Regions from separate parts of the Paenibacillus sp. RS8 genome, predicted to be linked through region 1. Evidence: riboswitches for the same ligand, from Rfam matches in the RefSeq annotation. Region 1 holds a riboswitch; the other holds the start of a gene.
What was found. A riboswitch is a leader RNA that binds a small molecule or an ion and turns the genes downstream of it on or off. The one in region 1 is predicted to bind cobalamin.
Positions count from the first base shown of each region.

Region 2: another riboswitch for cobalamin. It lies ahead of ACDZ28_RS12970 (DUF4430 domain-containing protein); the one in region 1 lies ahead of metE (5-methyltetrahydropteroyltriglutamate--homocysteine S-methyltransferase).

Region 1 is NZ_CP168131.1:6,497,069-6,501,949, forward strand. It holds gene ACDZ28_RS30570 (DUF1540 domain-containing protein) at 116-268, shown strand; gene metE (5-methyltetrahydropteroyltriglutamate--homocysteine S-methyltransferase) at 410-2,728, opposite strand; cobalamin riboswitch at 2,859-3,065, opposite strand; gene ACDZ28_RS30580 (undecaprenyl-diphosphate phosphatase) at 3,259-4,119, opposite strand; gene ACDZ28_RS30585 (DedA family protein) at 4,169-4,792, opposite strand; gene ACDZ28_RS30590 (FtsX-like permease family protein) at 4,810-4,881, opposite strand, start outside.
Region 2 is NZ_CP168131.1:2,605,747-2,610,627, forward strand. It holds gene ACDZ28_RS12965 (hypothetical protein) at 1-2,659, shown strand, start outside; cobalamin riboswitch at 2,781-2,982, shown strand; gene ACDZ28_RS12970 (DUF4430 domain-containing protein) at 3,158-4,881, shown strand, end outside.

The DNA.
Region 1 (4,881 bases):
TCTATTCATAATGAATGAGGGCGCGGCATGGTTCTGTTCGGACAAGCTCCACCTTGCTGAACAGAGCAGTTCATTTCATGATGCTGTCTATCACACCAAGGGGAGGTGAACCCTCATGGCAAAAGACGTAATTTGCGAAGTTAACTCCTGCACCCACTGGGCAGAAGAGAACAAATGCAGTGCTGATTCTATCTTTGTAGCTTTCCACAGCTCCCAAGAACCTACACGTGCAGAAGAGACAGATTGTAAAACTTTCGAAAGCAAATAAGGTGATGATTTGAAGGGACCCTCCACGGTTCCTTCTTTTCTTTTCTCATTCTATCAAGAATGAGAATTATTATCAAGTGGCTGAAATAAAAAGCCAGGGAGAAGTTCCCCGGCAAAAATTTATTGCTTTCCTCTTTCGCTATTAGGAGGCAGTAACTCCTGCCTTTTCTCTTGCAATAGCGGCTGCTCTTACCATGTTACGCAGTGCATCCTCTGTCTCCTGCCAGCCGCGTGTCTTAAGACCGCAATCCGGATTAATCCAGAACTGTTCTGGGTCCAGCACCCGCAAAGCACGATCAATATTAGCTGTCATTTCTTCTACAGCAGGAACCCGTGGACTATGGATGTCATACACACCAAGACCGATTCCTTTATCATATTCCTGCTCCTCAAAGCTGACGATCAGTTCCCCATGGCTACGGGAAGTCTCAATAGAGATGACGTCCGCATCCATTGCTGAAATGGAATCAATCATGTCATTGAATTCGCTATAGCACATATGAGTATGAATTTGCGTTGTAGCCTTCACATGATTTGTCGCGATACGGAACGACTTCACCGCCCAATTTAAGTATCCCTCACGATCTTCAGCTTTCAAAGGAAGTCCTTCACGGATAGCAGGTTCATCTACTTGAATCATCTCTATGCCTGCATCCTCCAAAGCTTTCACTTCATGGCGGAGTGCTAAGGCAATTTGATTGGCTACTTCTTCCCGACTAAGATCATCACGTACGAAAGACCAATTGAGAATCGTGACCGGACCTGTCAACATGCCTTTAACAGGAAGGGAAGTTAAAGACTGAGCATAGACACTTTCTTTAACAGTCATTGGCTCAATAAAAGCTATATCCGCATAAATAACCGGTGGCTTAACGCAGCGGGATCCGTAGGATTGAACCCAGCCATTACTGGTAAATAAGTACCCGTCCAGCTTCTCCCCGAAAAACTCCACCATATCGGTTCTTTCGAACTCACCGTGCACGAGTACATCCAGACCCAGCTTTTCTTGGAAGGTGATTGCATCTGCAATCTGCTCACGAACGAACCCGTCATACCGCTCCTGATTCCATACACCTTTACGCCATTTCAACCTTGCCTGGCGCACTTCTACGGTCTGTGGAAAGCTTCCGATCGTTGTCGTTGGCAGAAGTGGTAGCTGCCATTTCTCCTGTTGCACCTTAAGGCGCTCTGCAAAAGGCAGACTGCGTTGGTCTGGTAAATCTGCAAGTCCGAGAACTTGCTCTGCTACATCCTTACGGCCGCGTTCGGGAAGTGCACGGAAGGCTGCAAGAGCTTCGCGGCTGACTGTCAGCGCAGCAGTAGCTTCTCCAGTACCCTCTAAGGCTGCAGCAAGCAGGCCAAGCTCTTTAAGCTTCTCATCAGCAAAAGCTAATGCAGCCTTGACGGTTGCCTTCAGCTTCACCTCACCCTGAACAGTAACCGGAACATGCAGCAAACTGCAAGAAGGTTGTAGAATAAGACGATCAAGTGGTACATGTACACTCAGCTTCTCGATTAGCTGTAGCTTAGCATCCAGATCCGAGCGCCAGATGTTGCGTCCGTCAATAATACCCGCTCCCAGCCACTTATCCTCAGGCCAGCCAAGGCGCTCAATCGATGCCAGATTCGTTCCGCCATCATGGACAAAATCAAGACCTAAACCTTGTACCGGAAGCTTGAACAATGCCTCCAATGGTTCAGCAGCTTCAAAGTAAGTCTGCAGAATAATATTTAATCCAGGCACGGATTCAGCAATTTCTGTGTAAATCGAGTTAAGTAATGGTAGTTCTGATTCATTTATTCCTGTAACAATCGCTGGTTCATCGATTTGTACCCAGCTTACTCCTTCTTGCTTCAGTTCCTGCAATAGCTGAACGTAAACCGGAAGAAACCGAGCGGCAATCTTCGCAATATCCGCAGATGCAAAACCTTTTGACAGCTTAAGGAAGGTATAAAGGCCTAAAACCACAGGTTTCCCCTCAATTCCCGCTTGGGACTTGGCGAAACGGTATGCTTCCAGTGGTTTATTCTCCGTCAGGCGCGGCGTTTGTGCACCGATCTCTGGAACGATATAGTGATAGTTCGTGTTGAACCATTTCGTCATCTCGCAGGCGGTAGCCTCAGCGTTCCCTCTAGCCATCGCAAAATAAAGATCAAGCCCAATGTCGCCACCATCATACGCATAACGCGGAGGTACGATCCCGAACATTACAGCCGTATCCAACACATGATCATAGAATGTAAAATCATTTACCGGAATTAACTCAATGCCTGCCTCCTGCTGAGTCTTCAAATGCTGAAGTTGAATACCTGCCATTTCAGTACGGAACTCTTCCTCATTTATTTTACCTGCCCAGAAGGCTTCCAACGTTTTCTTCCACTCGCGGTTTTTTCCGATTCTTGGATAGCCAAGATTACTTACTTTTACTTTGTTCGTCACTTTGCAGCTCCCCTTCTCCATCTTCTTATTTTGGCTTGAAACCATAACATCCCTATTAAAAAGAGCGCCCTTCCCTAAAAAAGTCAAAGGGAAAGACGCCCATAATATACCTATGGTTCACGTCTAACACCTTCCTATCCTCCGTAGGTGAAGCAGTGCTGTTGAAACAGGCAGGTCTCCTGGCTAGCGGTGTCAGCATCCTTAGCAGTCTTCCCAGCAGTAGTAAATTGCCAGTGACGTATGTTGCTATGGACTCTTCCGTTACAGTGGCGGGACCGCATCGGCTTCAAACCGAATTTCCCTATTAAGCCTACCGAATTACTAATTCCCGGCAAGCACCTGTCTCCGATATTATCAAGCTAAAACGCCTTCGGCGTCCTTTTATGGACGGTAAGCGTTTATGCGAGAATTATAAGGGTAAAGTGAAACTTTTACTTTATCCATATAATTAATAAACTGAGTGTCTTAATCTGATGTCATCATACGTGAAAGCCCCCGTCATCTGCAATAGATGACGGGGGCTTCTGTTATATCGATTCCTTATAACGGATTTAGAAAAACACGAAATATACTACAGCGGCAAGTATTATCCGGTATATAGCAAATGGTAAAAGCTTAATCCGATTGATCAATTTCAGGAAGAATCGCATCGATAACAGCGCAAATACAAAAGCACTGATAAAGCCTGCAATGAAGAACGGCAGGGCATCGATGGTGAAATATTGCCAATTCTTCATTAGTGAGAGGAGACTGGCCCCTGCCATGATTGGAACAGCCATAATAAATGTGAAATCAGCAGCAGCACGATGACTCATACCAAGAAGGACACCACCGGAAATCGTAGACCCGGAACGTGAAAATCCTGGCCATAACGAGAAGCATTGGACAAGACCAACACCTAGTGCCTGCTTATATGTAATCTGATCGACACTCTCTGTTTGGATCTTCTTGGGTCCAAATAGATCCGCAATAATCATTAATACCGCACCAACTACTAGACCGATTAACACGGTGGATGTAGAGAATAAATGCTCATCAATATAATCATTAAACAGAACGCCCAGCACACCTGCCGGAACTAAACCTACAAGCACCTGTGTAAGTTTAAGATGTCCACCCTTTTCGAGCGGTGGTTGTTCTTCAGTTACAGGGTCCAACTGTTTACGACTGAAACGCTTTAAGCCCAACAGTTCAATGAACCTATTTCTAAAAATAACAACAACTGCTAAGATTGACCCCAGTTGTATAACCACTTTGAAAGTATTGGCTGTATATTGCCCAAATAACTCTGTCGATTTTAACCACATATCATCAACAATAATCATATGACCTGTGGAGGATACCGGAGCAAACTCGGTCAATCCTTCAACAATCCCCAAAATAATAGCTTTAATAATCGATAATAGCTCCATTTGTTCTCCTCCTTTTAATCATAACTTTTATCTATAAGTCCTTCTTCGTTCAACCTTCGGTGTTCATTTTCCGACTACGCTTGCGGAAGTACAAATACCCCAAAACTGCTAATCCCCCAGCAATAAGTACGTACACTACGTTGGAGTACATATCCATATACATGGCAATGTCTTCCCAGTTCTCACCCAATGCTGCGCCAATAAGCACAAGCAGTAGATTCCATCCCAATGTACCAATCGTTGTGAAGATCATAAACACGCCAAATTTCATACCGGACATCCCTGCCGGTATCGAAATCAAACTACGCACTAGTGGAACCATCCGACAAAATAATACGGTCCAATAGCCATATTTATCAAACCAAGCGTCAGCCTTGTGAATGTCTTTTTTGCTGATTCGGAGTAGACCGCCCCAGCGTTCAACGATCTTTTCCAACCGATTTACATCCAGCAAACGACCGATATAATATAGAATCACTGCACCCAGCAAAGAACCAAGCGTAGCAGCAATAATTACACCAGGGATGGTTAAATTCGTTGTGGTTGTCATGAATCCGCCAAAAGGAAGGATCACTTCGGAAGGAATCGGTGGAAAAATATTTTCAAAAGCGAGCATCAGGAAAATACCGAAATAACCAAACTGCTCCATAAACTCTGTAATCCATGCTTGCATTTCGTAACCCCCATTATTCAAATCAAGTTCTTCTTCAAGTTGCGTAAATAACGGCTGCGAATAAAAAAGAAGTAAAGTCCCTGGACAGC
Region 2 (4,881 bases), 3.2 Mb from region 1:
TCCTGCCTCACGATCAGAAGAGATTGTTCAGAACTACGGAGATTGGCTACATGCTGATTCCGCAAGAAGCTATGACGGAGAGCTAGGCGGAACCTTGCCGGAGCTGTCTGATATTCCAGTTATACGTACGGATCGTCGCCCTGATCCTATAGCGGGCTTACGCTTGTTAGGAATTAATGAAGGGATATTTAAGGCATTGCTGCAAGCGGTGATGCTCTCTGTGGCAGGTAAGAAAAAAATCTATATCGCCCTTAATGTATCTATCACGGAGTTGTCCGCACGTGCGGTGGAGCTTACAGAGATTTTATATAGCGTGCTGCCGTATGAATTCCGCCGTAGATTAGGCGTGATTACGTATGCCAATGAACCGCAAAGCCGTAAATATATTCATCTTAGCTTTGTGGAAAAAGGTTCGCTTCGTCCCGGTGATCGCAATATCGAGAAGGATTTCACATTTGATTTGGTTTCAGGTCGGATGGGGAATGTGGATTTTGGAGAGTCTCGTCAGCCATATGCTGATTTGGTTTGGAAGCTGTTACTTCTAAATCCAGGGGATCTTGACGATTTCGTAAGTTTTGCTGATCAGATCCTGCGTGGAGAAAGTCCTGAGCATAAGCTATCGCTCGCTTTTTATAATGAGTTAGCTGTATTTTATGAGATTGAGCAGGGGAATGAGCATTTATATACAGAGAATAAGAGCGCGGTGCTAAGCGGATTGCTCTCTTACCTTAAGGCGGAGGGTGCTATTCATTCCAGAATCCGACTGAACGATATTTTCTTGGAGCGGTTCGACCGAGAATTTGATTTAGTCCGGCAAAGGAATGTTCCAGAGCCTGCTATAATGGAGTGCTTTAAAGATTATTTTGTGCTCAAGGATCATAATTACAAAGCCAGAATCGTTGATTATTTCATTAATGGAATGCTTCATAGCGTGGAAGCGGGACGCAAAGATGTTCTTAATGCAGCTTACGGGATCATTGAAAGTAATGATGAGCTAAGTGCTGCGTTTTTTCAACGGGTAATGTCTGAATCGTATTTCCGCAAGCAGTTATTAGAGCCTTATATGGAGTCAAGACTAATTGCTGCATCTAAATCTGTGGACATTCTGAATTTTGTACTCCATTGGGGCCGTTTTCTGCCAGCTGCGTTAGAGCAACCTTTTGCTCAGGATGCAGTAAGGGATTACTTGCTGGAAAAGCTACAACTGGAGACGGATCCGGTTGCTGCGGTGGCGGAAATTCATAGCACTGTAGATAAAGCGGAGAAAGATCGACGTAGAGGGACAGGCGTATCTCCTAAAGTACTCTCGCTCATGCAGGATCTTGCAGCATCTGCAGACAGATTCTTGCTGAATCGGCTATCTCTTACTGAAATGACGCAGGAGGACTTATTAGAGGTTGTTTTCTTACGTTATGGCAATGTTGTGGATTGGCAGCCGCCACTAGATAGAATTAGCAAGCAGAAAGAAAATGCACTCCGCGCTGCTTATCGCTGGTTTGGTGAAGAGAAGCCGAATGAAGAGATATTTGCAGGCTTGTCTCCGAAGGAGCTGGATGATGTACAGCTGCTCGGTCGCCGTTTACTAAAGGAAGCTCGGGTGTTAGAACCGTTTGAACGTCTTCCACTAGCTTTCTACTACACGAGTCAACGCGAGGGTGGTCCGCTGGATTATGACGCATTGCTGGAGTTAGTTAAGCATAAAGCTGGTAACGACAAGGATGTGATCTATCGATTCTTTGCATGGTCTCAAGGAAATTCTTTATTTACGATATCGAATAAAAAGCTTCACCCGGGATACCGCCGGGCGATTCTGAAGTATTTCCAGAGCAGTGACCGCGAGGCATTCAAGAATCGTGAATTTCGTAAAAGCTATGTCGCTACAGCTCGGCCTGCTCTACAAAATGTCTACAATGAGGCTCGCTCCCAGCTGGCTTCCCCGCTGGCGCGCTGGATCAGCCGCAGCCGATTTCGACTCCTGATCTCCGGTTCCATCACTGGCATTCTGGTGATTATCGCAATTATCGTATTCAGTATGCTGCGTCCGGAAGATCCAAAGACGGCCCTGCCTGGGACAACCCCTGCACCGACACCTGTTCAGAGTGCAGGCAGTATGCTTCCTCCGGCTTCCGTATACCTGAAGGATCTAGGTACCGAAGGAGATAAAGGAAGCAGTGTATTGGTGTTCACGTTTGCCAACGCGGATGATTGTGTGCAATTTAATCCGACGGAGATTAGTTTAATGACTTCATCCGATGTAGTGGATAAGAGCTTTAAGGTTGCTGCTAGCACTGGGACTTGTTCAGTGCCGTCAACGGATGGAGACTTATCTGGCGATACGAACGCCGCTGATACGACTGCGGGGACGGCGGAAGGCGTAGATGCTACTAATACTGCAGACGAGGCCTCTCCATCTCCTACACCTTCCTCTGATGCAGAGGGCAGCACAGTTGTGCCGTCCGCGACAGCTATTACAGAAGGTGAGCAACCTTCCTATCAGGTGGAGGTTACTATGGAGCCGGGTGCGACAATCGTCGAGCATAGCATGATCAAGGCTGGTAGATTTACGTTGATCGTAGATCCCGCTCCAAAGGATACAACGGGTGTTAACTCAAGTGCTGAACCTTCAGCGACTGCAAGTCCGGAAGGAACAGCCGAATAAAGTAATTTCTGATCAGCAGGACGATACCGAAAGGTTTGGTTCTGCTGTTCTTTTTTTGTTGCTCATACAAAGCTTTTCTATAGACATGCTGTGTATTAATAGATATGATTATGAAAATAAGATAATACATATTGGAAAAGGTGCAGACTCCCCTAAATCAGAGTCTGCTTAAAAGGGAAGTCCGGTGTAAAATTCCGGCGCGGTCCCGCCACTGTAAATGCGGAGCGTCTCTTCTATGAACCACTGTCAGCAGTTAGGACGGGAAGGTGAAGAGCGGCAATGAAGCATTAGCCAGGAGACCTGCCTTTTTCGTGAGCGTTTCTATTCTTCGTGGGGTAAGAATGTGGAACATATACAGATAGACTGTGTGGTCGTAGAGGTTCACGCGCCCCAGCCTCGATTTGTTATCTTCCCGGGCCGCCCTTCATAGGGGCGGTCTTTATGTTGTGCGCTCTTATTTTGTGTAGTATCCATTCCTTTAAAGAAAGAGGCTGAACAATGAAGAAAATATTCTCCTCCAGGTTTTTTGTACTTGGACTGGCCGTATTCATGGTCATATCGATTCTTGGAACATCTCTTGCTCCGGCAGGAACCATCTTTGCGGAGGCGGGCGTTAGCTCCGGGCAGGAAGCATCTGGCGATTCTGCTGCTAATGTAGAACGGATTAATGTTGCGGATGCGACCTATACGGCTGCGGAATTTATTTTAAAGGGTGGCGTGCAGTCGGATTGGCAAGCGATTGGACTGGCTCAAGCGGGATACAAGCTGCCAGTAAGTTATCGAGCAGCTCTTGAGAAAAAGGTGAAAGATGCAGAGGGGAATTTCGCGAGCGTAACGGATTACGCGAGAATCGTACTCGCAGTAAGAGCAATAGGAGCCGATCCTACCAGCTTTGCTGGAAGCGGAACAAGTCCTGGCTATAACTTAATAGAGAAGATCTATAATCATGACAAAATCAGTGGACAGACGCTTAATAATCCGGTTTATGCTTTGCTCGCACTGGACTCAGGGAAATATAATATTCCTAAAGATGCGAAATGGACAACGGATAAGCTTCTTGCTGAGATTCTTTCCAAGCAAAATCAAGACGGTGGCTTTGCCTTAACTACAGGCGCCAGTGAGCCCGATATGACAGCAATAGCTTTGACCGCTCTATCGGCACATAAGAGTAATCCGGAAGCTTACACAGCAGGACTACAAGCCGTATCTTGGTTATCCAAAGCTCAGGATAGCCATGGAGGTTACGGAGATAGTGCTGAAAGTGCAGCACAAGCTATTCTAGGTCTCACATCCTTTGGTGTAGATCCAAGTGGGTTAGAATATACCAAGAATAAAGTGAGTTTGATCGGTAATCTACTGAGCTACCGTCTCGCTGACGGCAGCTTCGCTCATAGCCGTGGCGGAAGCAGCAATATTCTAGCTACAGAACAGGGCCTTCAGGCGCTTGTAGCCTACAATCTACTTCATAAAGGCAGCAACAGTAAACTGTACGATTTTTCTAAGTCATCCGTTCAGAATGCACTTATCTATGCACCGATTACTGTAGAGGGTCCTGAGAGTACTTTAGCACAGGGATATGGATATGCTGGCAACGTATTAGGTGCACTAGAAAAGCTGGCTCTTCAGACGAAATTGCCAATCACGAATCCTTCCGGTGCTTATGTCACTGGAATTGGAAGTATTCTGGCTGGAACCTATGGCGGTTACGATGGTTGGATGTATGTTGTATCCCGTAATGGTCAATGGATTAATCCAGATGTTGGAATGAACGATTTTGTGCTTAAAGATTCAGATCAGGTTCTGGTCTATTATGCCGGAGATGATACTAAACTTGTTGATTCGGTAACGGTGTCCAAGCCAAGCCTCAAAGAGGGCGATTCTTTTACTGTAATAGTGACTAGTAAGACATGGAAATGGGACGCTGTAACGAATACGTCCTCTCCGGTAATCGCCAAAGCTTCTGGCGTTCAGGTCCAAATTGGAAATCGCATCGTAACAACGAACGCAAAAGGTGAAGCGTTATTCTCAGGGAATGTTCCAGCAGGTGACTACAAGCTGACTGTAACAGGCTATCGTGAAGGAAAAGCACCATCGATTGCTAAATATACTCAAGATCTAAAGGTGATTCCAAAGAATGTAACGGCTTCACTTACCGTTGAAGGTCCGCAAGGCCTGATCGGTGAGGGGACTTTAAAGGCTTCCAATGCGCTTGAAGCACTGCA